3 regions of the Pseudarthrobacter sp. NIBRBAC000502770 genome follow, and region 1 is predicted to be linked to each of the others. Evidence: riboswitches for the same ligand, from Rfam matches in the RefSeq annotation. Region 1 holds a riboswitch; each other region holds the start of a gene.

Region 1 (10,094 bases):
CTTCAATGTCACATTCAGGTCACGGCAGGTCGCTGCGATCTGAGAGTGGGCAATCATTCGTTACAGCCAGCCCATGGGGTCGACCACTTCGCCGTTGACCTGCACCTCGAAGTGCAGGTGGCAGCCGGTGGAGGCACCTGTGGTGCCGCTGAGCGCCACGACTTCTCCACGGGAGACCGTCTGGCCCACCTTGACGTTGAAGGACGACAGGTGGTTGTACGTGGTTTCCAGTCCGTTGCCGTGGTCGATGACCACCCGGTTTCCGCCGCCGAACTGGTGCCAGCCTGCGAAGGTAACGGTGCCGGTCGCAGCGGCAAGGACGGACGTCCCGCATTGAGCCACGAAGTCCTGGCCCCGGTGGAAGTCGCCGGAGCCGCCGGTAATCGGGCTCACCCTGTATCCGAACGGTGACGCGGTCACGAGGGAGGCTAGTGGTGCAGCCAGGGTGCCGGCCGACGCCGCCCGCGTGACGGAGCCGGCGGACTGGGCACTCAGGAGCTGCTTGAGCTTCCCGTCCGGGTCGGCCTGGGTCACGACGGCGGAGCGGCTGAAGTCGATCTGGGCACCAATATCGGCGGAAATCTGCGGCTGCGGGCTGACGGAGGAAGCTGCCAGGGGCGCGTTGCCGGACGCATCAGTGGCCATGACCGGGCTGGTGGCCGGCACTGTGACCGTCAGCACCAGTCCGGTGGCAGCCAGGGCGATTCCAGCCTTCTGGCCAATCCCGCTTGCGGCGGCGAACTCCGTTACCTGCCGCAGGGGCCCCCGACGGCGGCGCGCGTCGCGATGGAGATCGCGGGGGCGCTCCACTGCTGCGTCTTCGACAACCCGGGGTGCCGAAGGGGGCTGGCTGCGCGGCGGCGCCCCCTGGAGGTCTGCATGGTCAAGAAGGGTTCCTCTCTGGAAAAGCCTGCGGAGTTAGCTGTCGGATTCGGGTCAGAGAGATCAAAGACCCGGCCCGCCGCGGCAAGCTTCTGCACAGGGGTATTCCCGGAAGAATCCTTCACTGGAGAGGCTTGCTGCTGACGGACTTCACCCCAAGGCAGTCCCCCGCTGCCGCTTGTGGTTCCCCCGCCTCTGCCAGTAACGACTCGTGCACCCGATCCGCTGGCAGAGCTCGGCTCCGGATCGGGTAACGCTTAAGTATCAACGATTGGTTCCACTATAGGGCCTTTAGACCTTAGGTAACAATTCCGTTATCTTTGCGTGGAAGTGCCTTGCCGGGGTAAAAGGCTGGGCCTCAGGGCTGGGACACGGCCACGAAAACGTGGGCGGCAACCTCGGGCGGCAGCTCCAGTGCGCCCTCGATGCCCGGGACCCGCACGGAGATGTAGTCACCCACGCGTTCCAGCGCCACGGCGGCACCGGGCCGGATTCCACCTTCGTCCAGTTGCGCCAGCAGTTCCGGCTCCACCTGGATCGGTTCAGCGAGCCGGCTGATGGTGACAACAGAGGCCGATGCGTAGCCCTTCATGGCTTCGACCAGGCTGATGGCTCCGTCGGCGCCGCCGGTGGCAGGCTGTCCACCCAGGGCGGCGAGCCCGGGGATGGGGTTGCCATAGGGCGATTCGGTAGGGTGGTCCAGCATCTCGTAAATGCGCCGCTCAACCCGCTCGCTCATGACATGTTCCCAGCGGCAGGCTTCGTCATGCACGTAGGCCCAGTCCAGGCCGATCACGTCGGCCAGCAGGCGTTCGGCCAGCCGGTGCTTGCGCATGACCTCGGTTGCCCGCTTGCGGCCGGTGTCAGTGAGTTCCAGATGCCGGTCACCGGAGACCACCACGAGCCCGTCGCGCTCCATCCTTCCGATGGTCTGGGACACGGTAGGGCCGGAGTGGCGCAGGCGCTCGGCAATACGGGCCCGGAGGGCAACGATGTTTTCTTCCTCAAGCTCCAGGATGGTCCTGAGGTACATCTCCGTAGTGTCGATCAGATCCGTCATCCAGCTCAGCTCCTCGAGCGCAGTACCTTGCGTTGTCCCACCGTATCGCCTCTTCCCGCGAGGTAGTCCGGGGGCCAGCTTAGCCTATTTTGAGTTTGTCCGAATAGCCGAGCGTCGGGCGGCGTCGCCCGGACGGCGCGTCTCATTGTCTGGACTTTGGGCCCGCCGGCTCCCGCCGCCCCTGCCATTCAGGCAGAATGGTGAAGGCCCGCTGCGCAGCCATCGCCTGCTGCCGGCCGAGCCATGACCCGCCCGTCCGGACCAAACTTTCGTCCCCGCCGAATTGGAGCACCTGTGAGCGACACCAGCATCACGATCCCCGCCGACCTCCTGCCGAAGGATGGGCGGTTCGGCGCCGGCCCGTCAAAGGTCCGCCAGGAACAGATCGATGCGCTGGCAGCAGCGTCCAAGACCATCCTCGGCACTTCGCACCGGCAGGCGCCGGTCAAGAACCTGGTGGGATCCGTCCGCGAAGGGCTGAGCCAGTTCTTCCGCGCCCCGGAGGGCTATGAAGTGGTCCTCGGCGTGGGCGGCTCCACGGCATTCTGGGACGTCGCGAGCTTCGGCCTCGTGGAGAAGAAGGCCCAGCACCTGTCCTTCGGCGAGTTCGGGTCCAAGTTTGCGGCCGCCACCAACAAGGCGCCCTTCCTGGAGGCTTCCTCGATCATCAAGTCCGAGCCAGGCACGCGGCCGGCGGCCCAGGCCGAGGCAGGCGTTGATGTCTATGCCTGGCCCCAGAATGAGACCTCCACCGGTGTTGCTGCCCCTGTCACGCGCGTTTCCGGAGCCGACGAGGGATCGCTGGTCCTGGTGGACGCCACCTCCGCGGCCGGCGGCCTGGACGTGGACGTTGCCCAAAGCGACGTCTACTACTTCGCCCCGCAGAAGAACTTCGCTTCCGACGGCGGCCTCTGGCTGGGCCTGTTCTCCCCGGCCGCCCTCGAGCGCGCCGCGCGGATCAAGGCAGGCAACCGCTGGATCCCGGACTTCCTGGACCTCCAGACCGCCATCGACAACTCCCGCCTGAACCAGACGTACAACACGCCGTCGCTGTCCACGCTGGTCACGCTGGACGCCCAGGTCCAGTGGCTGAACTCCAACGGCGGCCTGGATTTCGCCGCCGCACGCACCGCAGACTCCGCCGGACGCATCTACAGCTGGGCCGAGGCCTCCGAGTTTGCCACCCCGTTTGTGGCCAAGGCGGAGGAACGCTCCAATGTCATCGCCACCATCGACTTCGACGAATCGGTTGATGCAGCGGCCGTGGCCAAGGTCCTGCGCGCCAACGGCATCGTTGACACCGAGCCCTACCGGAAGCTGGGGCGCAACCAGCTGCGGATCGCCACCTTCGTGGCCATCGAGCCCAGCGATGTCTCAGCCCTGCTGTCCAGCATCGACTACGTGGTGGGCGAGCTGCGGAAGTAGGCGCGGAGAACAGTCGGGACAACGTACGACGGCGCCGCCCGGGTTCATCCCGGACGGCGCCGTTTTCGTTGTCCCCTTCCGGGGTGGCCGGACTCCCGGTGGCGAGGTGCGGTCAGGCTTCCGCTTGCGTGCCGGCGTCGTCAGTTGGATCGTCAGCCGCTGTTGCGTGGCCTTCAGTTTCCGCGGCGGCCGTTACCTGGCTGTCCGCTTCGGACTCCTGCTGCTGGTCCTCGGGGCGGACACGTTCGGCCCAGGGCACCCACTCCGGGGCCAGGATCGAATCTTCCGACGGCAGGAGGCCCAGCTCATTGACCGTGACCACTTTTGAGCGGGAGTTGCGCGTCAGCACCGCGTACCACTGCCACCCCGCGTATCCGGGCAGCCGGGACTCAAACAGGTGGGTGACCAGCCGGTCGCCCTCGCTCTTGGCCGCCAGGTGCGGCCCGATGGTGGCCGCAGGCGTGATGCCCTCCACGGCGGTCCGGGCAGTGTCCACGGCGGCGGCCAGGAAAGCGTCCGGCTTGCCCGTGCGCCACACGGGCACGCCTGCCTTGCGCTTGGGCGGCGTCCTGGCAGCCTGCTCCTGCACCGGCGTGCCCGGCTGTTCGGAATCGGGAGTCATCGGCGCTAAACGTCGAGCTCGTCGGCGACCTTGCGGAGGGCGGCAGCAATGGCCTTGCCCTTGTTGCCGTCCGGGTACTTGCCCTTGGACAAGGTCCCGGACAGGTTGTCCAGTACCGTCACCAGGTCCTGGACCAGCGGGGCAAGGTCCTTGGCGCTCGGCCGCTTGGCCTTGGCAATCGAGGGAGTCTTGTCCAGGACGCGCAGGCCCAGCGCCTGGGCGCCCTTGCGACCGTCCGCTACGCCGAACTCCACGCGGGTGCCGGCTTTGAGCTCGCTGACGCCGTCGGGCAGCGACGACTTGGGCAGGAAGACCTCCTGGCCGTCCTCGCCCGCGAGGAACCCAAAGCCCTTGTCCTTGTCATACCACTTGACCTTGCCGGTAGGCACGTAATCAACCTTCTTCGTTCTGCTGTCATGAGACACGGCCGGCCACCACCGCATCCGCATGGTTGTGCGGGTTCAGGGTATGGCGAACCGGGACCGTGTTGGTCTGTATGCTTCAAGGTTATCCTGCCGCATGGCCTATCGACGCTTTGGGCGGCACTGTTCCGCCGCAGGCGCAAGGCCCCGCTTTACCCGCACCGCGCCAGGCGCGGTAGCGTTGCGTCCATGACTCCCTCGCGTTACCGGCGGCCCCTGATGGTCCTCGCCGCAGTTGTTGCCGTGCTGTCCCTGATAGCCGTGGCAGCTGTCATGGCCCTGGCCTTCGCCGGCTCGGTAGCTCCCGCCTGGATCACCTACACCGCGCTGTACGGCCTGCCAGCAGCCTTCATCCTGATGCTCCTGCTGGTCCTGGACGGAGTTGCCGCCCGGCGGCGGGCGGGAAGGCCCCAGCAGCGGTAACGTTGGACTGATGTCCCTCATTCGCGCGCTTGGCAAGGACCTGGAGGCACGCAGCGACGATTCGTTGCGGGCGTTGTTCGCCGCGCGGCCGGACCTCATCACCCCTTCGGTTCCTGACTTCGCCGCGCTGGCTGCCCGCGCAAGTTCCCGGGTCAGCGTCCAGCGCGCCCTGGAGCGGCTCAACCGGCCTCACATGCAGGTACTGGAGACCCTGCACCTGTGCACCAACACCGACACCGGGCACAGCGCCTCAGCGGAGGCCGTGCACAAACTGATCCACGGTTCCACACTGGCCACTGTCGACGAAATTTTGGCCGGCCTGCAGGAGCTCGGCCTGGTGCACCCCGCCGCTCCCCCGCACGGCACGCCGCCCCCTGCGGCCAGCCAGCCGTACTACCTCCCCGTGGGCTCGCTCAAGGATGTGGTGGGAATTTATCCCGCCGGCCTGGGGCGCAGCTATACCGAACTGGTTCGCCTGCAACCGGCCTTCGCCCAGCGGGCGGTGCAACTGGTCTCAGAACTGCACCGCAGCGGCTTCGCGATCCACGATGCCACCACGCCCATGGAAGCAGCCCTGGCCCTTCAGCACTGGACGTCCTCACCGGAGGCCCTGCAGGACATCCTCGCCGGCGCACCGGAACGGACGACGGCGCTGCTCGCCAGGTTCCGGAACTGGGCCATGGGTGCCGTCCCCCAGGCACAGCGGAAAGCGTCGGTCAGGACGGAGGGGGCCGACGTCGGGCCTGTTGACTGGCTCCTTGCCCGCGGGCTGCTGGTTCCGCTGGACGCCGCCCATGTGGAACTGCCCCACAGCGTAGGACTGGCTTTGCGCGGCGGGGCAATCATCAATGACTTCACTCTGTCGCCGCCGGTCCCGGAGCTTGGCCGGACCACGGCGGCGCTGCGCAGGAACGCGGCCCTGAGCGCCATCTCCGAAACCCTGCGGCTGGTCTCCGAGTTGCTGCATGCCGTCCGGGAACAGCCGCTTGCCACACTGCGCAGTGGCGGCGTGGGCGTCCGTGAAGTGCGCCGCGTGGCCGAACACCTGCGGACAGACCAAAGCGCGGCCGGCCTGCTCCTGGAGCTGTGCGGGCTGGCCGGCCTGATCCGCCTCGACGTCGACTCCTCATCGTGGGTGCAGCCGCCGGAACTGGAATGGCTGGTCCTTCCCCGGCAGGAACAATGGCTGTGGCTGGTGAACGCCTGGCTGGCCAGCGAACGCGTGCCGTCCATGGTGGGCCAGCCCGTGAACTCAGCCCCTGGCGCAGCGGCCGGCCGGTCCGCGGCCGGAACCACCATCGCCGCACTGGCCGCCGGAGCGCAGCGGCCTGACGCTCCGGTGGTCCGCAAGCGGATCCTGGAGATCCTGCATGAGCTCACCCAGGAGGTGTCCGCGTCCGACGGTACCGCCCCCGTGCTGGACGCCGCCGCTGTCCTGCAGCGCGCGGAGTGGTCGCAGCCGCGGATGGCCAGGCGTTTCAGCTCGCTGATCCGCGGCGTGCTGGCCGAAGCGGAGCTGCTGGGCCTGGTGGGTTCCGGGGCGCTGAGCCAGTTGGGGAGCGCTTTCGCCGAAGACAACCCGGATGCCGCCCTCGCCATCCTTGGTGAACACCTGCCGGCGGCCCTCAACCATGTGCTCCTGCAGGCTGACCTCACGGCGGTTGCGCCCGGCTACCTCACTCCCGCGCTGACCGAAAAACTCCTGGCCATGGCCGACGCCGAGGGGCAGGGCCCGGCCACCACCTACCGGTTTTCCGCGGCCTCCGTCAAACGGGCTCTGGACCACGGATACGACGCCGCAGGCCTGCTGCGCTTCCTGCGCGAGCACTCCGCGACGGCGGTACCCCAGCCCCTGGAGTACCTCGTGGAGGATACGGCCTCCCGGCACGGCAGGCTCCGCGTGGGCCAGGCTGCCAGCTTCATCCAAAGCGATGACGAAGCAGCCCTGCGCGAGCTGCTGGCCGGACCCAAGGCCGCCCAGCTGGGCCTGGCCAGGCTGTCGCCGACCGTCCTGACGTCGTCGTCGCCGCCGCGCGAACTCGCCGCCGCCCTCCGGAGCCTGGGCCTGTCCCCGTCCGTTGACGGCGCCGAAGCCGCCCACCCGCGCCGTGCCGCCCCGGGGCAGGAAAGCGCGCGCCCGGTCTATACCGCACCCCGGATGGCGCCCCCGGCGGAGGACGTTGAAGCCCAACTGGCGGTCCTGCGGAAGGCGGGCCCCGGCGTCGGACATCTTTCCGGCACCGCCGCCGGCAGCGAGGCGGCCACCCAGCTGGGGCTTGAGGCGTTGCAGAGGGCCATCCGGTTGAAGCAGCGGATCCACATGAACGTGGTGGACAGCCTGGGGAATGCCAGCTTGGAAATCGTTGTTCCGCTCTCTGTGAGCGGGGGCAGGGTCCGCGTGTTCGATCCCGTGAAGGACACAGAGCGGGTCCTGTCCGTGCACCGCATCATCGACATTGAGGCCGCAGAGGAACTGCGCCAGTAAAGGATTCCCGCGTGACCGACGGACCCCTGATCGTCCAAAGCGACAAGACCATCCTCCTCGAGGTGGACCACGAACTGGCCACCGAGGCCCGGCATGCCATCGCGCCTTTCGCCGAGCTGGAACGGGCACCCGAGCACATGCACAGCTACCGGCTGACCCCGTTGGGGCTCTGGAACGCGCGCGCCGCCGGGCTGGACGCGGAAAAGGTGCTGGACGCCCTCCTGAAGTATTCACGCTTCCCGGTCCCGCATTCCCTGCTGATCGACGTCGAGGAAACCATGTCCCGGTACGGCCGGCTGCGCCTCGAAAAGGATCCCCGCCACGGCCTGGTCATGCGGACGGATGACTACCCGGTCCTGGAGGAAGTAATCCGTGCCAAGAAAATCGCACCGCTGCTGGGGCCCAGGATCGACGGTGAGACGGTGGTGGTGCACGCCTCCCAGCGCGGCCAGCTCAAGCAGCTGCTGCTGAAGATCGGCTGGCCTGCGGAAGACCTTGCCGGCTACGTGGATGGCACCCCGCACCTTATTTCCCTCAACCAGGACGGTTGGGAGCTCCGCCCCTACCAGCGCCTGGCCAGTGAGAACTTCTGGGCAGGCGGCAGCGGCGTGGTGGTACTTCCCTGCGGCGCGGGCAAGACCCTGGTGGGAGCCGCTGCGATGGCCACCGGATCCACCACCACGCTGATCCTGGTCACGAACACCGTGGCGGCCCGGCAGTGGAAGGACGAACTGCTCCGGCGCACCTCCCTCACCGAGGAGGAGGTGGGTGAATACTCGGGCGCGCTCAAGGAAGTGCGGCCGGTGACCATCGCCACCTACCAGGTGCTCACCACCAAGCGGGGCGGCATCTACCCGCACCTGGAACTCGTCGACGGGCACGACTGGGGACTGATCATCTACGACGAGGTCCACCTCCTGCCGGCGCCGATCTTCCGGATGACCGCAGACCTGCAGGCCCGGCGGCGCCTTGGGCTCACCGCGACGCTGGTCCGGGAGGATGGGCGCGAGGGCGAGGTCTTCAGCCTCATCGGGCCCAAGCGCTACGACGCGCCGTGGAAGGACATCGAGTCGCAGGGCTATATCGCACCGGCAGACTGCGTGGAGGTCCGTGTGGACCTGCCCAAGGATGAGCGGGTTGCCTATGCAATGGCCGACGACGCGGACAAGTACCGGCTCTGCGCCACGTCCGAGTCCAAGACGCTGGTGGTGGAACAGCTGGTGGCGCGGCACGCCGGAGAGCAGTTGCTGGTCATCGGCCAATACATCGACCAGCTTGACGAGCTCGGCGAGCGCCTGGAGGCACCCGTCATCAAGGGCGATACCCCGGTGAAGGTCCGGCAGAAGCTCTTTGACGCGTTCCGCTCCGGGGAACTGCAGACCCTGGTGGTGTCCAAGGTGGCGAACTTCTCCATCGACCTGCCGGAGGCCTCCGTGGCCATCCAGGTTTCCGGCTCCTTCGGTTCCCGGCAGGAGGAAGCACAGCGGCTGGGCCGGCTGCTGCGGCCCAAGAAGGACGGCCGCGCCGCCCGCTTCTACTCCCTGGTGGCCCGGGACACCCTGGACCAGGAGTTTGCTGCCAAGCGCCAACGGTTCCTTGCCGAGCAGGGTTACGCCTACCGGATCATGGATGCCAAGGACGTGCACGCCGCGGAGTAGCCCGCAACGTGCACCCCCCAATCACCGCACGCCCTCGGAGCTGTCCCGTTCCATGGTTCCCGTCCGGGGATCGAGCTGCGGACGTTCGTATGCCAGCTCACCGCCGCTCCTGCCACCGTAGGGGCGGCCGTGATCGGCAAATTCCTCGCGGAAGAAAGCCAGGCACCACTGGCCCATCTGGATCCTCGCTCCGGTCCGCAGGACCGAGGGTCCGGTCCTGGACACGCTGCCGCTGACCGGTCCGTGCGGCACCAGGACGTATTCATCCTGCCCGTCGTGCCTGATCTCGGCGTGGAGTGCTTCCAGGCCCTCCAGCTGGATATCTGATCCTGGCCCGCTGCCAATCGTGGTGACGTCCTCCGGGAGGGCAACTTCCCGGGGGATCTGGCCGGTCCAGGTGGCGGCATCCTGGACAAAGATCAGCCGTGGCCGGCCGCCGCCCCTGGCGTAGTGGGTGGTAGTGATGCGCCGGACGATTTTCCGCTGGACAGTGGGGACCAACGGCAACGGCGTTGACGGGGGCAGCAGGGGCACGCCCCTGGGCCGCCGCCTGCCCTGCCGGAGCAGCGGAAGCAGGGAGCCGAGGTTGCCCAGCTTGATATGCGGCGAGCGCGTCACCAACCGCTGTGATGCCGGTGCATCCACCTTGCCCAGGCTGACAATGTTTCCGTCTGGACCTGCCACCGTGACGCTGACCCCCTTGCGGGCCAGCAGGTCCGCCAGCGGCCTGATCTCCTCCAGGGGCGGCAGTCCGGCACCGGCAAGTGGCGCCAGGCGGTCCAGGGACACGGTAACTTCCGTACCGGCAGCCGTGGCACGCCCATTGGTGACCGCCCCGGACTCATCCGTGTACGAGAAGTCCAGATCGATGTCCAGGCGGCTCTCAGTCATCTCCGTCAACCGCGGTTCGAGTCCGATCCTGCCGCGTCCCGGTCGCTGGTGGTGACGCGCAGGCTTCCGTTGAGTTTCCAGGTGGCGCGCGGTGCGTCCGGTCCGATGTCACGCGGAACTTCAACGGTCATGTCAACGAACTGGTAATTGATGGCCGCGCCTTTGCCGGTGAGATAGGACCACATCTCCTCGGCAAGGTCCGCCCAGTCCCGAATGCTGCGTTCGC
Region 2 (10,094 bases), 1.5 Mb from region 1:
CATCCTCTGGGCCTGCCGAAGTGCCTCCACGGACGCTTCCGACCCGTCGACGCCCACAACGATCCTGGCTATTGGTGCCCCGGCAATGCTCATGTCTGCTCCCTCATCGGACCCGCGTTGTCCCGCCCATCATGCCTGCGGATACGTGCTGGGGCTAGGGCCGAAGGTCATGGCGCAACGGGCGGCGGCGGCACGGCCGGGGGAAGGGGCGGGGCGGGCCAGCCGGGTTCGGCGGCGCCCTGGTCCAGCCGGAAGGGCGGATATTCGTCCCGCATCAGCGCGGTGTACACCAGGACACGGTAGATCCAGCGGTCGATGCCGAGGATGAAATCGAAGAGCGGGCGCTGGTACCGGCCGGTGAACAGCAGGATCACTGCCGCGACCAGCACCAGCAGGCCCAGCAGGGACAGGCCGGAACCCCGTTCGTAGGTGCTGCCGAAGACGTTGTCGTCGGCCTGCCACCGCCAGACAGCTCCCGTGGTCCCCGCGAAGGCGCCCACCAGGAGCAGGTGGGGGACGGCCAGGAGCCACCACTTCACCAGGACCAGTCCGCGCGAGAGCCGTTGTGGGTAGTCCACCTCGAAGTCGGCGGGGTAGTTGGCCCGTTTGAGCGTGAACGGCGGGTAAAGGTCAGTCCCCACGGCGGCGTAAGCGTAGAAGGCCACACGCCAGTTCCACCGCAGGACGCCTACGTTGAAGTCGAAGAGTGCCCGCGGGTAGCGGCCGGTGAACAGGATGGCGAACCCCGCCACGATGGTGGTGATGGCGAATGCGAACCAGAGGAAGAAGAGCAGGATGAAGTGCGGTATCGCCAGGAACCACTTGACCAGCCACATCCACCGGGTAAGGGCCGGATCAATCTCGCCGTAGAGCCGGGCCGGGTAGCCGGGGAGCCCTCCGGCCGCGGCTGTTCCTACAGGGGATGGCGCTGGGGGAACTGTATGCCGGCCCAGCCCGGCGGCCCCAATAATAAGGAGGGGAACACCGATCAGCAGGGCGATGATGCCGCCCACCAGCAGTCCCATGGCGGCCGGCCGGATCAGGTCGGAACGGAAGCCGGCCTGCGCCTGCACATCGATCCCGGCGGAGGCGTCCGCGTTCATTACCACCACTTCCCAGGTGCCGGGCGTGATGTTCCAGGTGAGCTCCTGCGCTCCCGTTCCTGACGCGGAGGCGGTCCAGATGCGCTGGTCCGCGGGCGGTGAAGCCGGGTTGCCGCCCGGTACGTCGCGGTATTCGGCGCGGAACGGCCGTTGGCGGATGTTGAGCAGTTCCGAGTGGTGAACCCCGGAGAGGTACTGTTCGGCGTCGGCCTGCGGGGCAATGCCGATGAAGACCGGTTTGTCCGCGGCCACCGGTTCAACGCGCAGCCGCAGGGTGCCGACGTCGAAGGGCAGCCTGCCCGGAACATCGTCTCCGATGGCGTCGGCGCGCCGGGAGGTCAGGGCGTAGGAACTGACGGAGAAACGGGACGTGCCGGACGTGAGGTAGCCATCTCCCTGGATGGTTCCCACGGCTGACGCCACGGCCCCGCCTGCCAGCGCGCCCAGGCCCGGGAGGGTCAGCAGGATCCCGAGGATGAGCATGATGATGGCCGCGGTCTTCTTCATGGCATTGGACCTTCCGCGTTGCGGGGCGGCCGGCGCTGCGGCCTAGATGGCGTTCTTGGCGGCCTGCGTCCGGGTGATGATGGTGGGGCAGGGCAGGTGCTTGAGGACACCGTGGGCCGTGGAACCGAGCAGCAGACGCTTGAAGGCGCCGCGGCCCCGGCTGCCGACGACCAGGAGCCGGGCTCCGGCCGCCGTGCCGACAAGCGCGTCCACCGGGCCCCTGTCGTTTTCCAGCCGCTGGTGCACGGTCAGGTCGGGGTAGTCTTCCTTCAGCCCGGCGACGGTTTCCGAGAGGACCACCCTGTCCTCATCCACAATGAGGTCCGCGAGCGTGGCCGGGGTCAGGCCCGCGTCGACAATGGGGTCGGGGACGCTCACCGCATAAACCACCGTGAGTTCGTCTCCCTCCCGGTCCGCCTCGGCGGCAGCGAAGGCCACGGCCTGGGTGGACTCCGGCGATCCGTCAACGCCCACCACCACCCCTGACCTGCCCTCGAGGTCCTGGGTTCCGACGACGGCGACAGGGACCTTGGCGGCGGTGGCGACCTGGAGTGCGCGGTCGGCCAGGGATCCGCCGAAGTGCCCGCTGCCGGAACCGATCACCATCATCGAGGTCTTCTTGGAGTACTTGGCCAGTGACCCGCCCACGCTTCCGGTGAGCAGTTCAGTTGCGGGGGTGATGGGAACGGCTCCTTCGAGGCGTCCCACGGCGGTCTTGAGGAGTTCCTCTCCCGCCTGCTGGAGCGTCCCGAACCATGGATAGGGCTCGGCAACCCAGCGGTCGTCCACCACGTGGAGGACCACCAGCGGCAGCCCCGCACGGTGGGCGCGGCGGGCTGCCCACAGGACGGCGGCCTGGCTCTGGGCTGAGTCGTTGGTGCCCACAGCGATGGGTTTCTGGGATGTCATGGCCGCACTTCCTGCTCCTCGTAATCCGGGTCTGCCTGTCAAGACTGTCCCCGGTGCGCCCGGGGCTGTAGGGCCAAAGGTCACGAAGCGCGGGTCAGGACCCCGCAGGCCCGGATCCGTCAGGGGCAACGGGCTCCGGGCCGGGCGCATCGCCTTCCGCCAGGGTCTTGTACACGGTCCAGCCGACGGCGGTGAGCGGGACCGCCAGCAGGGCACCGATGACACCTGCCAGGGTGGCTCCTGCCGCCAGGGCCAGGATGATCACCAATCCGTGGATCCGCAGTACCCGGCCCATGAAGAGGGGCTGCAGGATGTGGTGCTCAAACTGGTTGGCAGCCACCAGGAGCACCAGGACGATGAGTGCGGGAACAGGCCCATTTTCGACCAGGGCGACCAGCACGGCCAGGCTGCCTGCGGTGGTTGCGCCAATAATGGGGATGAAGCCACCCAGGAAAACCACCGCCGCCAGGGGGACTGCCAGCGGAACCCTCAGCACCAGGAGCCCGATCAGGACGATGACGGCGTCAATGGCAGCAATGACAAGGGTTCCCCGCACATATCCGCCGAGCACCACGATGCTGCGGTCGGCAGCGAGATGGGCCTTCCCTTGGCGCCTTCCGGGAAGGAACCCGATCAGGAAGGCCCGGATCTTCTCCCCGTCTTTGAGGAAGAAGAACAGGATGACGGCCGTCAGGACCGTACCTGCTGCAATCTCACCCGCAGTCCTCAACCCGGTCAGCGCGTCGGCGCCCAGGGTGCCGCCGGCCAGGAACTTCTGGAACTCGGCGCGGGCGGCCCCGATCTGGTCGTTTGTCAGGGCGACGGGGCCGGTGGTGACGAACTGCTGCAACTGGCCGATTCCTGCTTCTGCCCGGGCCGCCAGCACGGAGGCTTCCTGGCGGACCAGGGCGATGATTCCGCCCACCACGCCTGCGGCAATGGCCAGGATCAGCAGGAAGGACGACAGGACGGCCAGGGCGCGGGGCCAACCACGCGCCGCGAGCCAACGGACCGCGGGAGCCATCGCCGAGGCCAGGATCAGCGCCACCAGGACCGGGATGGTGACCAGCGGAACCCGGACAGCCGCCGTCACCACCGTCCAGGCGAGCGCCAGCACGGCGAGCGTCTGGACGGCCCGTATGCTTGCCCGGCCCAGGGCATCGGTCCAAAGCACCGACATCCTGCCGGTGAAGGACTGCGGACGGGACGGGCCTGCCGCGTCCCCGTTGGGGGGATCAATCCGTTCCATGGCCTTCTCCTTGCCTGCCGTGTGCACCCGAGGTTCCATCAGCATTTGGTGGTCAGTATGCTTACTATTGTCTGCCCAACAGTCAACCAGAAAGGCATCACCATGGCTGAACAAAACGTCCCCGACGATGAACTGGAAGTTGTGGAGGAAGACGACGTCCTTCTGGATGGAAGCCCGGGCGCGGCGTCGTCCCTTGAACTGGACCCTGTGGCGGGGGAGCCGGACAACTACCCCGGCGCTGCCGAAAACAACCCGGACCGCTGGCAGGAAGACCCGTTGCTGCAGGACGAGGCCCGCACGGGCGGGGAGGAAGACTTCCTGAGCGACCAGGCACTGCGGGATGAAAGCGCCCAGGCGCGGTACCGCTCCGGTGATGAGCAGGTGCCGCCGGACGCTCCCACCCTCGGCGAAGCCGCCGCGGATGTCGATTTTGGGGAAGTCCCCACCGGCCTTGAGGCCGACGCCAGCGATGACGAGGAAAACTTTGGCGGCTCGCCCCTGAGCGAGTTCGAGCCTGACGACCTGGAACGCTAGCAACCCGGGCGGGTATCAGGCCCGGCCCGAAGTGGGGAGGAGAACCATGCAATCCAAGGAACTGCTGCAGGAGGCCTTCGGCCGGCTCCCTGGCCTGGTCCGGCAGGCACTCGACGGCATGGAGGCAGCGCAGTTGCAGGACCGCCCAGGCGGCCAGGGCAATTCAATTGCCTGGCTGATCTGGCACACGGGCCGGGTTGAAGATGCGCAGGTGGCCTCCGCCGCGGGACTGGGGCAGGTCTGGGTGGCGGAAGGATTCGTAGACCGCTTTGGCCTTCCTCTCGGGGAGCGTGACACAGGTTATGGGCACTCCAGTCAGCAGGTGGATGCCGTCACGGCGCCCCGGGAACTGCTCCAGGAGTACTACGATGCCGTGCACCGGCAGACCGCCAGAGTCCTCGGCGGCCTCGTCGATTCCGACCTGGACCGTGTGGTTGACCGGCACTGGGACCCGCCGGTGACCCTCGGGGTGCGGCTGGTCAGTATCCTGGGGGACTGCCTCCAGCACGTCGGCCAGGCGGCATACGCGCGGGGCCTGCACCCAGGGACGGCAGACGCCCGCGGTGCGTGAACTGGTGGTATTGGGCACCGCTTCCCAGGTCCCAACCCGGACCCGGAACCACAACGGTTGCTTTCTTCGCTGGGACGGCGCGGGCCTGCTCTTCGACCCCGGCGAGGGCACCCAGCGCCAGATGATCCATGCGGGTGTGGCGGCCAGCCACATCACCAGGATCTGCCTCACCCACGTGCACGGAGACCACTGCTACGGCCTCCCCGGGGTGCTGTCCCGAATGGCACTGGACCGCGTGCCGCACCCTGTCCATTTGCACTACCCGGCCTCCGGCGACCCGGTGGTCCGGGCGCTGGTGTCAGTCAGTTCACCCGGCATCGACCTTCGGCTCCATCCGCATTCGGGCCCCGGGCCCGTGGCGGAAGGCCTGGAGGTCCGGCCCCTGAAGCACCGCATCGAGACCTACGGCTACCTGCTCCGGGAAGCTGACGGACGAACCCTGTTGCCGGAGCGGCTCCAGGGGGCAGGCATTTCCGGCCCGGACGTGGGCCGGCTCCAGCGCGATGGCGCACTGGGGGCAGTCAGGCTGGAAGAGATGAGCAGTCCGAGGCCGGGCCAGCGCTTCGCCTTCATCATGGATACGGCGCCGTGCCCCGGCGCAGAAGAGCTGGCGGACGGGGCAGACCTGCTGGTCACCGAGTCAACGTTCAGTGACGACGACGGTACCCTGGCTCAGCAGTACCTCCACCTCACTGCGGGGCAAGCGGGAGAGCTGGCAGCGTCCGCCCGGGCGCGCACCCTGGTGCTCACCCACTTCTCCGCACGGTACGGTGACGACGCCTCCCTGCTTGCAGGACAAGCGCAGGCGCGGGCCCCGCGGGTTACTGTGATCGCGGCCAAGGACCTTGACCGCATCCCCGTTCCGCGGCGGCGGCAGCCGGCACGGGAGGGTGCCGGTCCAACTGCGGGGATAGGGTTAAACCATGACGGCAGCAGCTGAATCCACGGTCACGTTCGATGGCCGATTCGCCCGGGAACTGGCGGAACTCGCCGTGCCCTGGCGGGCCGAGGAAGCGCCCAGCCCGGAGCTCCTCGTCCTGAACGACCAACTGGCAGCGGACCTGGGCCTTGACCCGCAGTACCTGCGCAGCCCCGAGGGGGTGCGGCTCTTGGTGGGAAACCACGTTCCAGCAGGTGCCACACCTGTGGCACAGGCGTATGCCGGACACCAGTTCGGCGGGTACTCGCCCCTGCTCGGTGACGGACGGGCGCTGTTGCTGGGCGAGGTCATTGACCGGAGCGGCCGCCTCGTGGACGTCCACCTCAAAGGCTCGGGGCGGACGCCATTCGCCCGCGCCGGGGATGGCCGCGCCGTCGTCGGGCCCATGCTGCGTGAATACATTGTCAGTGAGGCCATGCACGCACTGCACATTCCCACCACCCGTTCGCTCGCCGTTGTTGCCACCGGGCGGCAGGTTCGGCGCGATGACATGCTGCCCGGCGCCGTCCTGGCACGGGTTGCGGGCAGCCACCTGCGCGTTGGCAGCTTCCAGTACGCGCGCGCAACCGAAAATATGGACCTCCTGAAGCGGCTGGCGGACCACGCCATCGGCAGGCACTACCCGCAGGCGGCCGATGCCGCAAACCCCTACCTTGCGCTGTTCGCGGCAGTCGTCTCCGCCCACGCAGAGCTCGTCGCCCGGTGGATGCTCGTTGGCTTCGTGCACGGGGTCATGAACACGGACAACATGACCATCTCGGGCGAGACCATCGACTACGGGCCCTGCGCGTTCATGGACGCCTTCAACCCAGCCGCCGTCTACAGCTCCATCGACGTCGGTGGACGCTACGCCTACGCCAACCAGCCGGTCCTGGCCGAATGGAACCTGGCCCGGCTCGCCGAGGCCATGCTCCCGCTGATTGACCAGGACCAGGAGAAAGCCGTGGCCCCGGCGGTGGAGGTCCTGGGCGGTTTCCGGGGCCAGTACAGCAAGGCATGGACCCGCGGGATGGCGGCCAAGCTGGGTCTGGACGGCGTCGATGAAAGCGGCGCCGCCGGGGCCTTGGTGGATGATGTCCTCGACATCCTGAAGGACGGACCCGTGGACTACACCCTGTTCTTCCGCAACCTGGGTAAAGCCGCCCGAGGGGACCGCCGCCCCGTGCGCGGCATGGTCCTTGACCTTGCCGCCCTTGATTCCTGGGTGGTGCGGTGGCAGGATCTCCAGCCGGACGCTCAGCTGATGGACAGCGTGAATCCTGCGTACATTCCCCGGAACCACCTTGTGGAGGAGGCGCTGTCCGCAGCCACCGGAGGGGACCGGGCTCCGCTGCAGCAGCTGCTGGCAGCTGTCAGCCACCCCTTCACTGAACGGCCCGGCCTGGAACGCTATATGCAGGGACCGCCGGAGGACTTCGGCAGCTACATGACGTTCTGCGGGACCTGACCGCGGCGGCGCGGCGGGTGCGTTAACGACAGGAGGGTGGCAGCCGGTTTCCTGGCTGCCACCCTCCTTCACAGTCGGCACCGCCATGCGGGCCCGACCGGCAGGGACTAGGCTACGCGCACTGCGGAGTACCCGCCGAGCCAGCTGATGGAGTGCACCTGCGTGTCGAAGCCGTTGACGCCGCCGCTGACAACCTGGCCGTTGCCTGCGTAAACGCCCACGTGGCCGGAGGTGATGATCAGGTCACCGGGGGCGGGAGAGCCCACCACCGTGCCGTACTGGAAGAACTGGGTGGGGGCCAGGTCGCCTACGGACTTGCCGACGGAGCGCAGTGCCTTCTCAACCATCGCGGTGCAGTCCTGCTGGACACCCAGCTGGCTGTAGGCCGAGGCGAGGATCGCCGCGCCGGTGCCGGTGCCCGTAGTGGAAGCCACAGGCGTTGCCGAGGCGTAGGACATGTTCATGCCGGTGTTGGCCGGTGCGGTGGCGGCTGCCGCCTGCACGGGTGCTGCAGCCGGGGCCGGTGCCGGCGCTGCGGTGTAGCCGGCGCCGGGAATCTGGATCTGGTCGCCCGGGTAAATGACCGAGGACAGGCCCAGGCCGTTGGCGGACAGGACGTCATTGAGGTTGACGCCGTACGCCGCGGCGATGGCGCCGAGGGTGTCGCCGGAAACCACGGTGTGGACGTTCCCTGCTGCTGCGGCAGGGGCTGCAGCAGGTGCTGCGGCGGTGGCCTGCACACTGGTCTGCTCAGTAGTGTCCGGTGCGGTTACGCCAGCGTGGGCCGGAGCGCCCACGCCGAACGCAATGCCGGACGCTGCTGCCACAGCGAGCGCCGGGCGGCCCAGGGAGCGGGCCTGCGACTTGGCTGTTACGGCGAGGCCCTCGAGCACAATGGAGCGGGCCGGAGTCGCGCGGTGGCGGGCTGAAATGGAATTTTTTGACACGGTTGATCGCCTCTCCCATGCCTGCGGGGTGAGCTGTCGGGTTCGGGCTGGAGATACCCGGCCGGGAGCGGCCCCGCGATGGAGGGAGGCGCTGCCGACTTAACCCCTAGGCCACATGTGGCCGTGGAAACTTGGTTCCCCCGTCCCTGCCAACTGGAGCGGTTGGATCCCATGGTCAGCGGCAGGGCTCGGCATACTGACGGGAATGTCCCGTCTGAGAGGGACACCTGACGACCCTAACCCATGGGCACGGCGATTGTCACATTTAGGTAACATACGAGGCTGCCCTCTCGAATTGCGCAAACGTGTGGACGATAAGCCTGCTTCCCGCCTGACCTCGACTGATGGCGGTGGCTGCCGTCCAAGTAACAATGTGGAGACGGCTTCCTGCGTGCCCCTCCAATCCGCCGGTAAGCTTCGGGACTATGCCCCTGTTCGTGACCACCGCCAGGTTCCCCGTACTGGGGGGCCTGGCGGCTGTTGCCCTGGCCGCCACCGTTGTCCTTCCGGCCACTGCCGACGACCCGCCCCCAACCGGCGGGTATCCTTCGTGGGCAGACGTGCAGGCGGCCCAGTCCTCGGAAGCTTCGAAGGCGGGGGAGATCACCATCATCAACGGACTGCTGTCCCGCCTCGAAGCCGAGTCTGAGGCGGCAGGGGAAGCCGCCGTGCGCTCGGCGGCAGGGTACGCTGCCGCCGACGCCGGGCTCCAGGCAGCTTCTTCCCGCCTCGAGACCCTTTCCGCCCGGTCCGCCCACGCCAACCAGGAGTTGGCACGTTACCGGAAAGACCTCGGCGCCCTGGCTGTCGAGTCCTACAAAACCGGCGGAACCAACACGGGGTTCTTCGTGGCGCTGGATGCCCTGGGAACCAACAGCGTCCAGGGGCTCAACCTGGTCAAGCTCGTGGGGGACAAGACTGCGGCCCTGGTCACCAAGGCGGCGGCCGCTGAACAGGCAGCCGCCGCCCTTGCCGACCAGGAGAAGGTTGCCAGGAGCGAGCGGGAGCGGCTTGCCGCGGAGGCGAAGGCAACGCTGGAGTCCGCCCGCGCGGCCCAGGATTCGCTGGCCCGGCAGGTGGCGGAGGAACAGCGGCATGGCGGCGAGCTGACAGCCCAGCTCGCAGCCCTGAAAGGCACGACGGCGGCCCTTGAGGGTGAGTACCGCCAGGGCCAGGCGGCGCAGGCTGCCTACGAGGCGGCCCAGGCGGCCAAGCGCGCCGCCGCGCAGGAGCAGGCCCGGCAGCAGGCGGAGGCCGAGGCCAGGGCCTCCGCCGCGGCGGCGCAGCAGCCGAAGGCACCCGCGCCCGCGGCAAACCCGGCCCCGGCAGGTCCCGTCCAGCCCGGCGGTGTCCAACCCGTTCCGGCCCCTCCTCCCGCTGTCGATCCCGGGCCGGCCGCCCCGGAGGCGCCGGCCCCGCCGGCTCAGCCCGCCGTCGTCGTTCCTTCCGTTCCCGGCGGTGCGGTGAACGATCCGGCCGGAGCGAAAAGCTATGCATCGGGGCGCCTGGCCGCCTACGGGTGGGGCCAGGACCAGTTCCTGTGCCTTGCCCAGCTGTGGACCAAGGAGTCCAGCTGGCTGACCACGGCCACCAACGCCTACTCCGGTGCCTATGGAATAGCCCAGGCGCTGCCGCCGGGCAAGTACGCCAGTGCCGGCAGCGACTGGCTCACCAGCTACCGCACGCAGGTCGACTGGGGCCTTGGCTACATCAAGGACCGGTATGGTTCCCCGTGCGCGGCATGGAACCACTCCGTCGCCCTGAACTGGTACTGATTGACGCGTTAGGCTGTCCCCATGCCTGATTTCGAACGGTTCCGCGCGCTGCTCGAAGAGGAGCGGGCCCGGCGCGTGGCACTGCTGCCGGCGCTGCGGGCGGATATCGAGG
Region 3 (10,094 bases), 140 kb from region 1:
CCCCGCCACCGCGGCCGTCGCCATCCGCCGAACCTTCCCAAACGGGCGCCGGCTTGTCCGCCTGCTCCCGGCCGTCATCGGCGGGGCGGCCCTGGCCGTTGCGGCCTGTTGCCCCCGGGTGGGCGTTGTCTTGCTGATCCATGGCTTCCTCCAGGAGGTCGTAGCGGTTGGTCGTGATGCTGTTGTCCCAACAGGCTCTGCCGCTTAGCTGTGCGGGGCTGTGCTGCAAGCCAAGCCTTGCTGTGACCTGGCCGGGCCGCGCGGGAAGGCGCCACCCACCCAAGGGACAGGTGGCTAGGCTGGAGTTCACAGCCGAGACACAGCATTGGCAAAGCATCGGCAAACCGACAGATCGGAGAGTTGTCCCATGGCATCCCCGCACCCCATGACCAACAACCTTCCCCAGCTCACCCATCCGGATGGTTCCCCCATCCGCGCCCTGGTGGTCGATGACGAGCCCAGCCTGTCCGAACTGATGAGCATGGGCCTGCGAATGGCCGGCTGGTCGGTGGCCGTCGCCGCTGACGGACCCACGGCGGTCAAGCTCGCCAAGGACTTCCACCCGGACGTGCTTGTGCTCGATGTGATGCTGCCGGGGTTCGACGGCGTGGAGCTGCTGGGCAGGATCCGCGCCTTCGCGCCGGAGGTGCCGGCGCTGTTCCTGACGGCCAAGGATGATGTCCAGGACCGCATCGTGGGGCTGGCCGCCGGCGGGGACGACTACGTCACCAAACCCTTCAGCATGGAGGAGGTCCTGCTCCGCCTGCACCGGCTGGTACAGCGTTCCGGGGTGGCCGCGATGGACACCGCCGAGCTGGTGGTGGGCGATCTTGTCCTCAACGTGGACACCCGGGAAGTCACCCGCGCCGGGGACGACATCCAGTTGACGGCCACCCAGTTCGAGCTCCTCCGCTACCTGATGGAAAACCCGAAGCGCGTGGTCAGCAAGGCCCAGATCCTGGACCATGTGTGGGATTACGATTTCGGCGGGCAGGCCAACATCGTGGAACTGTACATCTCCTACCTGCGCAAGAAGATCGAAGCGAGCCACCCGCCGATGATCCACACCGTGCGCGGCGCGGGCTATGTCATCAAGCCTGCAGACTAGCCAAAGGAAACGCGTGTCTCTTTCCGGAGTCCCCCGGCCCGCCGGCCGGTCCTGGTTCAACCCCTCCACCTGGCACCTCCGTACCCGGCTGATCCTGTTGTCCATGGCCCTCCTGGTGGCCATCTCCGGCGCCATCGGGGTGGTCAGCTACGCGTCGATGGACGTAGTCCTCACCAACCAGCTGGATGCGCAGCTGATGCTGGCCTCCCGCGGGCGTCCACCGGAAGGCAACCCTTCCGGCCGCCCCGACCCCCTGGACGCGCGCGGGCAAAGCGTAGGCACGCTCAACGCCCGGGTGGTGAACGGACAGGTCAGCCGGGAAGCGGGCTTCCTCTCCTCGGATGCCACCCGCACCGCGCTGACCTCCCGCGACGTCGCCACGCTGCAGGCCCTCCCCCACAACGGCGTCCCGGTCAACCGGGAGCTGTCCAATGGCGACTACCGCCTCATGGCTACCGCAACCCCTTACGGCGATGTGGTGATCACAGGCCTGCCGCTGGCCACGAAACAGAGCACCGAAGCGTCACTGGTCCTGACGATGGTGCTGGTTTCGCTGGGTGGCCTGGTCCTCATCGGGCTGGCCGGCACGGCGTTGATCCGCCGGACCATGCGGCCGCTGGAGCAGCTCTCCGACGTCGCCACCAAGGTCTCCAAGCTGCCGCTCGACGCCGGTGAGGTGGCCCTGGCGGTTCGCGTGCCGGCGTCCGCGGCGCACCCCACCACCGAGGTGGGCAGCGTGGGCCACGCCCTGAACCTGATGCTGGACAACGTCTCCAGCGCGCTGGAAGCCCGGCAGCGCAGCGAGATGAAGGTGCGCCAGTTTGTGGCCGACGCCTCCCACGAACTTCGAACCCCGCTGACCGCCATCCGCGGCTACACCGAACTGATGCGCATGACCGAGCAGCTGACCGAAGACGGCCGGAAGTCGCTGGGCCGGGTGCAGAGCCAGTCGGAGCGCATGACCGCGCTGGTCGAGGACCTGCTGCTGCTGGCCAGGCTGGATGAGGGCAAGGCCACCGAAACCACGGACGTGGACCTGACCCAGCTGGTGGTCGAGACCGTCAGCGACGAGAAGGTCATGGCTCCGGACCATACCTGGCAGCTGACGTTGCCGGACGAGCCGGTCACGGTCCGCGGGGACACCACCCAGCTGCACCAGGTGCTGGCGAATTTGCTCTCCAACGCCCGGAAGCACACGCCGGCCGGGACCACCGTGACCACCGGCGTGATGCGCTCGGCCGATGGCAGTGTGGTGGTCACCGTCACCGACGACGGGCCCGGCATCCCGGCCGAATTCCAGGGCAGCATCTTCTCGCGCTTCACCCGGGCGGACGCCGCCCGCTCCGGCTCCGAGGGTTCCTCCGGCCTGGGCCTGTCCATTGTCGAATCCATCGTCATGGCCCACGGCGGCACCGTGGAACTGGTTTCGCGGCCGGGGAGGACCGAGTTCGCCGTCCGTCTTCCGGCCGCCGGTTCCGCCGCATCCTGACCGGCGTCCCACCTCGGGCTGACTTACACAGGCACGTCACAGGTTGCGCCTAAAGCCCACAAATAAGGCGGCGCCACTGTTGATGCATGACGCTCACCGACTCCACTTCAGGAACCCTGCAGGACGCCGCGGTAGCGCCGCCGGGCCTTCCTTCCGGGGGACGTGCCGTACGGCGCGCCCCCGTTGACACGCGCACCGCCGTCCCCGTCCTTGATGTCACCATCCCCGTCTTCAACGAGGAGCGTGACCTTGAGGAATGCCTCCGCAGGCTCCACGGGCACCTGCTGGATACCTTCCCGCACACTTTCCGGATCACCGTGGCGGACAACGCCAGCACGGACGGAACCCTGAAGATCGCCGAACGGCTGGCCCGCGAGTTCCCGGAGGTCACGGTGGTCCACCTGGATGAGAAGGGCCGCGGGAATGCACTGCGGAAAGTGTGGCTGGCTTCCCCATCCCCGGTCCTGGCCTACATGGACGTGGACCTTTCCACCGACCTTGCAGCGCTGCCCCCCTTGCTGGCACCCCTGATTTCCGGGCACTCGGACCTGGCAATCGGCACCCGCCTGACCCGCAACTCCCGCGTTGTCCGCGGGCCAAAGCGGGAGTTCATCTCGCGCGGCTACAACCTGATGCTCCATTCACTGATGGCTGCCCGGTTCAGTGATGCCCAGTGCGGGTTCAAGGCCATCCGGGCCGACGTCGCCCAGCAGATCCTCCCCTACACGGTGGACAACTCGTGGTTCTTCGACACCGAGTTGCTGGTCCTGGCCGAACGTTGCGGCCTGCGCGTCCATGAAGTCCCCGTGGACTGGGTTGACGACCCGGATTCGAGCGTTGACGTGGTCCGCACGGCGCTGGCCGACATCCGTGGGATGGCACGGCTCACCCGCGACCTGGTCTACGGCCGGATCCCGGTCCCGGAACTGCGCGCAGCCCTGGCGCGGGGGCCGCTGCCCGCGTCGTCGCGGGCCGACGAACAGACCCGCCGCGGCAGCCTCTTCGGCCAGCTGGTCCGTTTCGCCGCCATCGGTGCCGCCTCAACGCTTGCCTACCTGCTGATCTTCCTGTTCTGCCGAGGCTTCATGGATCCGCAGCTGGCAAACTTCCTGGCGCTGCTGGTCACCGCCGTGGCCAACACCGGAGCCAACCGGCGCTTCACGTTCGGCATCCAGGGCGGCAACCCGGTCCGGCACCATTTCGAGGGGCTCATCGTGTTCGGCATCGGCCTGGTGCTCACCTCCGGGGCGCTTGCCCTGGTGCACTGGACGACGACGCCTGACCGGTGGGCGGAAGTCCTCACCGTCCTGGCGGCGAACCTTGCGGCCACGGCTGTGCGGTTCCTGCTGTTCCGGCTCTGGGTGTTCCGGGAACGGACGCCGCGGACGCACACGGGCGGCACCACCATTGCGGCACAACAGCCCGTCGAAAACACCGAAGCCGGCACCCAGGCCCCCTCCACAGAAACGGCAGCATCATGACCTCCACTATTTCTCCCGCCGGCCACTCTGCCGGCACGCCGGCCCCTTCCCCCGTCCCGGACCTCCGGCGGGCATCCGGCGGGACCACGCCCCGCTGGCAGCGCTACGCCTTCGGGAACCAGGCACGCTGGGTGCGGCCTTCCGCAGCCGCGCTACTGCTGGCCACTGCCGTCCTGTACCTGTGGAACCTCGCAGCAACCGGCTACGGAAACTCGTTTTACGCCGCAGCCATCCAGGCCGGCACCAAGGACTGGACCGCCTTCCTCTTCGGCTCGCTCGACGCCGGCAACGCCATCACCGTTGATAAACCACCTGCGGCGCTATGGATCCCGGCCCTCGTGGGCCGTATCTTCGGATTCTCGTCACTCAGCATGCTGGTGCCTGAAGCGCTCATGGGCGTGGCCGCCGTCGGCTTCCTCTACCTTGCGGTCAAGAGGGTTTCCGGGCCTGCGGCAGGCCTGCTGGCAGGTGGGGCCCTGGCGCTGACGCCCGTGGCTGCGCTCATGTTCAAGTTCAACAACCCGGACGCCATGCTCACCTTGTGCCTGGTGCTGGCGGCTTACTTCACCACCCGGGCCATCGAGCGTGCGGGCTGGAAATGGCTGGTGGCGGCGGGCGCCGTGATTGGCCTGGCGTTCCTCACCAAAATGCTGCAGGGATTCCTGGTGGTACCGGCGCTGGCGCTGGCTTACCTGTGGGCGGCACCGGCCCCGGTGGGACGCCGGGTGGTGCACCTGCTGGGCGCACTCGGCGGCATCGTTGTGGTGGCCGGCAGCTACGTTGCCTTGTTCCAGCTGACGCCCGCCTCTGCCCGGCCGTACATGGCCGGGTCCACTACAAACAGCTTCCTCGAACTGACTTTCGGCTACAACGGGCTGGCCCGCATCACCGGTTCGGGTGAGGGGATGCCCGGCGGCGCCGCAGGAGGCGCAGCCGGCGGCCCAGGGGGCGGCTTCGGCGGAGGGAACGGAGGATTCGGCGGTGCCGCCGGCCTGCTCCGGATGTTCGGGACCAGCTTTGGCGGCGAGGTGTCGTGGCTGTTGCCCGCGGCGCTGGTCCTGCTGGTGGCCGGCCTGTGGTTCACGCGGCGTGAAGTGCGCACTTCACCGAGCCGCGCAGCGCTCATCCTGTGGGGCGGTTGGCTCCTGGTCACCGCCGGAGTCTTCAGCTTCATGAGCGGTATTGTCCACCCCTACTACTCCGTGGCGCTCGCCCCGGCGATCGCCGCCCTGATTGGCATCGGCGCCGTGGAACTTTGGCGCGGCCGTGCCTACTGGGCGGCGCGGATTGTGCTGGCCGTGACGGTCCTGGGCACCTCCATCTGGTCCGCCGTACTCCTGGGCCGGGATGCCGAGTGGCTCCCCTGGCTGCGCATCGCCGCGATCGTCCTTGGCGTCCTGGCAGCTGCCGGGATCCTCCTGCGCCTCGACGCACTGGGGGCGGGCGGACGGTTCCGGCGTGCAGGTACGGCCGCCGTCGTCGTCGTGTCCCTGCTGGCCGGCGGACTCGGCACAACTGCCTGGACCCTGGCCACCGCCGCTTCCGCGCACTCGGGCTCCATTCCGACGTCGGGGCCCGCGGGTTCGTCGGCAGGCGGCTTTGGGAACCGGGCCGCTGGCGCCCGCGGCGACCGCACGGACGCAGGCGCCGGAACTGACGGGGCAGCCTCCGGCAGTAACGGGTTCGACCCGGCGAACGGCTTTGACCCCACGACTGGAAATGGTGGTCCGGGCGGTGGCCCCGGCGGTGAAGGGACCACCGACGCCGCCGTGACCGCGCTGCTCTCCTCCACCACCACCAAATGGTCCGCCATCGTCTCGGGCGCCAGCCAGGCAGCCAGTCTGGAACTGGCCACCAACACCAACGTCATCGCGCTGGGCGGCTGGAACGGCGGGGATCCGTACCCCACGCTCGCCGAGTTTCAGGACATGGTGTCCAAGGGCGAGATCGGGTACTACATCCAGGGTGGCGGCATGGGCGGAGGCGGCATGGGCGGCCGCGGCGGCAACTCCGAGGTGGCCGCCTGGGTGCAGGCGAACTTCCAGGCGCAGACCGTGGGCAACTCCACCGTCTACCGCCTGGCGGAGTAGCACGCCATGGCCAGCCACTACCCGACCCCGCCGTTCTCAAGCACCGCGACCGGCGTTGAGCGTCCCTCCTGGGCACGGGCAGCCGGACCCCGGGCCGTAAGGGCCCGGGCTGCCGACGACGGGGGAACAACGTCCGCCGGGGACAGCGGGACAAAGTCCGTCCGGCCTCCGCGGAATCCCCAGGCCCTCCGGCGGCATCTGGAACTGGCGGCAGTACTGGCCGGAACGGCCGTGTTGTACCTGTGGAACCTCGGCGCATCAGGCTGGGCGAACGCGTTCTATTCCGCCGCGGCCCAGGCGGGATCGCAGGACCGGACTGCCTGGTTCTTCGGTTCCTCGGACGCTGCCAACTCCATCACGGTGGACAAGCCGCCGGCCTCGTTGTGGATCATGGGACTGTCCGTCCGGATCTTCGGATTGAACCCGTGGAGCATCCTGGTCCCGCAAGCGCTGATGGGGGTCGGGGCCGCCTGGCTGCTCCACCTTGCGGTGCGCCGAGCCGCGGTGCAGGCCACGGGTGACCACACCGTCGCCCACCGGGCCGGGTTGCTGGGCGCTGCCGTCCTCGCCCTCACGCCGGTTGCCACGCTGATGTTCAGGTTCAACAACCCTGACGCCCTGCTGGTGCTGCTCATGACTGCCGCCGGGTACGGGATCCTCCGTGCAATCCAGGAGGACCGGCTGCGCTGGCTCCTGCTGGCCGGCGTGTTCCTGGGCTTCGGCTTCCTGGCCAAGCAACTTCAGGTCCTGCTGGTGGTTCCCGGGTTCGCCCTGGCCTACATGGTTGCGGGGCCGGGCAGGCTGGGCCGGCGCCTCCTGCGGCTGGCCGCGGCAGGGGCGGCGATGGTTGTTTCCGCGGGCTGGTGGCTCGCGGCCGTCGAGCTGACGCCTGCCAGCATGCGGCCCTACATTGGCGGGTCGCAGGACAACTCCATCCTGGAACTCACCCTTGGCTACAACGGATTGGGGCGGCTGACGGGCGACGAAACGGGCAGCGTGGGCGGGGGCAACGGCTGGGGCGTCCCCGGCCTGTTCCGGATGTTCAACAGCGAGTTCGGTGGCCAAATAGCGTGGCTGCTGCCCTCCGCCCTGATCCTCGCGGCGGGCCTGCTGTGGGTGGGCCGACGGGCGCCGCGGACGGATCCGGTGCGTGCGTCGGTGGTGGCCTGGGGCTCGTGGGTCCTGGTGACGGGCCTGGTGTTCAGCTACATGGCCGGCATCATCCACCCCTACTACGCGGTGGCGCTGGCGCCCGGCATTGCGGCACTTACCGGCCTGGGCGCTGTTCTCCTGTGGCAGCACAGGCAGCAGCTGGCCGCTGCAATCCCGCTCGCGGCGGCGGTGGCAGCGGCAGCCCTGACGGCGTTCTCCCTGCTGGGCACCACCTCTGCCTACGGTCCGTGGCTGCGCTGGCTGGTGCTGGCGGCAGGGCTGGCCGCTTCCGCCGGAGTGGGCCTCAACCGGTTCCTGGGCCGCCGCTCCCTCCAGCGGACGACGGCGGTGCTGGCCGTTGCTGCGTCGCTCGCCGGGCCGCTTGCCTACTCCGTCTCCACGGCATCGGCGGCGCACAGCGGGGCAATCGTCAGCGCAGGCCCCACGTCAGGGTTCGGTGCGGGCCCGGGCGGTACGGGCCCGGGCGGAGCGCCCGGCGGCACCGGGGGCAACGGGAACGGATTTGGCACCGGTGGCACAGGCAGCACAGCCCAAGGCACGCAGGGACAGGGCACGCAGGGACAGGGCTTCCGGCAGCCAGGTACCCAAGGCGGCACAGGGTTTGCCGGGGGCCGCAGCGGAGGGATGGGCGGCCTCTTGGGTGCCCCGACGCCGTCGGCCGGGCTGGTCACCGCGCTCCGGGCGGGGGCCTCAAGCTACACCTGGGCTGCGGCCGTGGTGGGTTCGAACAACGCCGCCGGTTACCAGCTGGCAACCGAACTTCCAGTCATGGCGGTGGGCGGCTTCAACGGCACCGATCCCTCCCCCACGCTGGCGCAGTTCCAGGAGCTGGTGTCCCAGGGAAAGATCCATTTCTTCATCGCGGGCGGGACCATGCGTTCCACCAGCGGCTCGGATGCAGCAACGCAGATCGCTGAGTGGGTGGCCGCCAATTTCCAGTCGCAGAGCATCGGTGGCACCACGGTGTACGCCCTGGCAGGCCAGTAGCGAGGCAGTCCGGCCCGGACCGGAATTCCCCGGCGGGCTGGACTGCTTCCGTTTAGCGAATCCTCGGCGCGTGCGCCCGCAAACCGACGCGCGGAATCCGTGACTTCCGTTACCTAAATGTGACTTCTGCTTAATCTTCCTGTACCGTCGATTGGGTGCGGTTTCCGTTCGGGCCGCATATCCCGGGTTGACGCCAAGCTCTGCCGCTTCCCCGGATTCCGATTGAGCAACGGCAGAGGCGGGGGACCCACCGTCCCGGGCAATGACTGCCCTTGGGGTTAAGCCAGTACGTGATTTTCATTCCGTACGGCCGGATGCCCTCATCCGAACCCGACAGCTAACTCCGCAGGTGTGAGAGGCGATCAATCATGTCCAAAAACACGGCAGAATCATGCCTGCAGGCTAAACACAGGGCCAAACCGCAGGCCAAGAAGACCACCCTGGGCCAGCGCGCCGCCGTCCTTGCGGCATCGTGCGCGGTACTGGTGGGGGTAGGCGCGGCCGGACAGGCCACCAGCAGCATGACCCCGGCGTCGTCCACCCAGTCAAACACGGCAGCAGCCGACGCCCAAATGAGCATCGAGAAGAGCGAAATCCGCTCCAACCCGGTGGAGAGCCCCGCTCCCGCAGCCATCAGCGTTGCACCGCAGGCGGCTGAACCGGCTCCGGCAGCAGCGCCCGCGGCTCCCGCTCCGGCAGCAGCGTCCGCGGCTCCCGCACCGGCGGCACCTGCCCCCGAGCCTGCACCCGCCGTCGCAGTCAACGATCCCGCCGGAGCCCAGGCATACGCCGCCGGCCAGCTGGCCACATTCGGCTGGGGACCGGACCAGATGCAGTGCCTGCAGACCCTGTGGACCAAGGAATCCGACTGGACCACCACGGCAACCAATCCCAGCAGCGGGGCGTACGGAATCGTCCAGTCCCTCCCCGCCGAGAAGATGGCCAGCTCAGGCGCGGACTACCTCACCAACTACCGCACCCAGATCAACTGGGGCCTGGATTACATCAAGAAGAGCTACCAGTCCCCCTGCGGCGCACTGAACTTCCATCTGGCGCACAACTGGTACTAGGCACCATTTCCCTGCCGCGGCGCGTCGAAGCGGCACCTTCAGCTGAGCCTTTCCAGCATTGACGGCCGCCCCACGACGCGTCCCTGGCCCCGCCGTCGTTCGCCCTGGAGTGGGGCCCGGCAGGGAACTACCGCGCAGTGAGGGCCGCATCCCCGGGGTTGCGGCCCTCACTGGTTTAAGGTGCAGAGCTTGGCGCCGCGCCTGCCCCGGCGTTCCGCCACGGTATGCACTGGACAGACCACTTGTTGCCGTCCGGATCGGCGAAGTACACGAAGTGTCCCCAGTCCTGGACGTCCACGTCACTGACGTCCACACCGTTGGTTTTCAGGAAGTCATGCGCCGCGGTGATGTCGCTGACCACCAGTTGCAGGTTTGACCCGGTGCCGGGAGGTGCGTCCGTCAGCCCCTCGCCAATGCAGATGGAGCAGGCCGAACCTGGCGGCGTCAGCTGCACGAAACGGAGGTCGTCCGAGGGCCGCTCATCGTAGTCGGCGTTGAAGCCCACCTTGTTGACGTAGAAGTCCTTGGCGCGGTCAACGTCGGAGACAGGGACAAAGACAAGTTCGAGTTTCCAGTCCATCCGCACAGGCTAGCGGCGGGGCACCGGTCCGAAAAGGCCCAGCGCAAAAAGAAAGCCGTCTAAGAAGTCCTTCCCCGACAGGTCCCGTCCGGACGGCGGGAGGCTACCCGGCGATG

The links. Region 1 has a riboswitch for cyclic di-AMP ahead of NIBR502770_RS01690 (M23 family metallopeptidase). Riboswitches for the same ligand answer to the same signal wherever they lie in the genome.
Region 2: it holds a riboswitch for cyclic di-AMP, as region 1 does, so the genes downstream of both, NIBR502770_RS08640 (LysM peptidoglycan-binding domain-containing protein) here and NIBR502770_RS01690 (M23 family metallopeptidase) in region 1, are expected to answer to the same signal.
Region 3: it holds a riboswitch for cyclic di-AMP, as region 1 does, so the genes downstream of both, NIBR502770_RS21085 (hypothetical protein) here and NIBR502770_RS01690 (M23 family metallopeptidase) in region 1, are expected to answer to the same signal.

Annotation. Positions count from the first base shown of each region.
Region 1 covers NZ_CP041198.1:270,044-280,137, reverse strand. The annotation lists partial or broken gene NIBR502770_RS01690 (M23 family metallopeptidase) at 61-881, opposite strand; cyclic di-AMP (ydaO/yuaA leader) riboswitch at 892-1,133, opposite strand; gene NIBR502770_RS01685 (metal-dependent transcriptional regulator) at 1,241-1,942, opposite strand; gene serC (phosphoserine transaminase) at 2,237-3,367, shown strand; gene NIBR502770_RS01675 (DUF3027 domain-containing protein) at 3,480-3,989, opposite strand; gene NIBR502770_RS01670 (cold-shock protein) at 3,995-4,378, opposite strand; gene NIBR502770_RS01665 (hypothetical protein) at 4,601-4,834, shown strand; gene NIBR502770_RS01660 (helicase-associated domain-containing protein) at 4,845-7,319, shown strand; gene NIBR502770_RS01655 (DNA repair helicase XPB) at 7,331-8,977, shown strand; gene NIBR502770_RS01650 (FHA domain-containing protein) at 8,999-9,868, opposite strand; gene NIBR502770_RS01645 (hypothetical protein) at 9,874-10,094, opposite strand, start outside.
Region 2 covers NZ_CP041198.1:1,795,742-1,805,835, reverse strand. The annotation lists gene NIBR502770_RS08680 (universal stress protein) at 1-93, opposite strand, end outside; gene NIBR502770_RS08675 (DUF4389 domain-containing protein) at 168-1,610, opposite strand; gene NIBR502770_RS08670 (universal stress protein) at 1,653-2,519, opposite strand; gene NIBR502770_RS08665 (AI-2E family transporter) at 2,614-3,813, opposite strand; gene NIBR502770_RS08660 (hypothetical protein) at 3,871-4,302, shown strand; gene NIBR502770_RS08655 (DUF664 domain-containing protein) at 4,349-4,873, shown strand; gene NIBR502770_RS08650 (ribonuclease Z) at 4,866-5,813, shown strand; gene NIBR502770_RS08645 (YdiU family protein) at 5,797-7,260, shown strand; gene NIBR502770_RS08640 (LysM peptidoglycan-binding domain-containing protein) at 7,368-8,207, opposite strand; cyclic di-AMP (ydaO/yuaA leader) riboswitch at 8,211-8,411, opposite strand; gene NIBR502770_RS08635 (lytic transglycosylase domain-containing protein) at 8,633-9,982, shown strand; gene NIBR502770_RS08630 (TraR/DksA C4-type zinc finger protein) at 10,004-10,094, shown strand, end outside.
Region 3 covers NZ_CP041198.1:125,973-136,066, reverse strand. The annotation lists gene NIBR502770_RS01090 (hypothetical protein) at 1-142, opposite strand, end outside; gene NIBR502770_RS01085 (response regulator transcription factor) at 368-1,108, shown strand; gene NIBR502770_RS01080 (ATP-binding protein) at 1,086-2,597, shown strand; gene NIBR502770_RS01075 (bifunctional glycosyltransferase family 2/GtrA family protein) at 2,684-4,078, shown strand; gene NIBR502770_RS01070 (glycosyltransferase family 39 protein) at 4,075-6,168, shown strand; gene NIBR502770_RS01065 (glycosyltransferase family 39 protein) at 6,175-8,328, shown strand; cyclic di-AMP (ydaO/yuaA leader) riboswitch at 8,528-8,691, shown strand; gene NIBR502770_RS21085 (hypothetical protein) at 8,697-9,398, shown strand; gene NIBR502770_RS01050 (VOC family protein) at 9,574-9,978, opposite strand; gene upp (uracil phosphoribosyltransferase) at 10,082-10,094, opposite strand, start outside.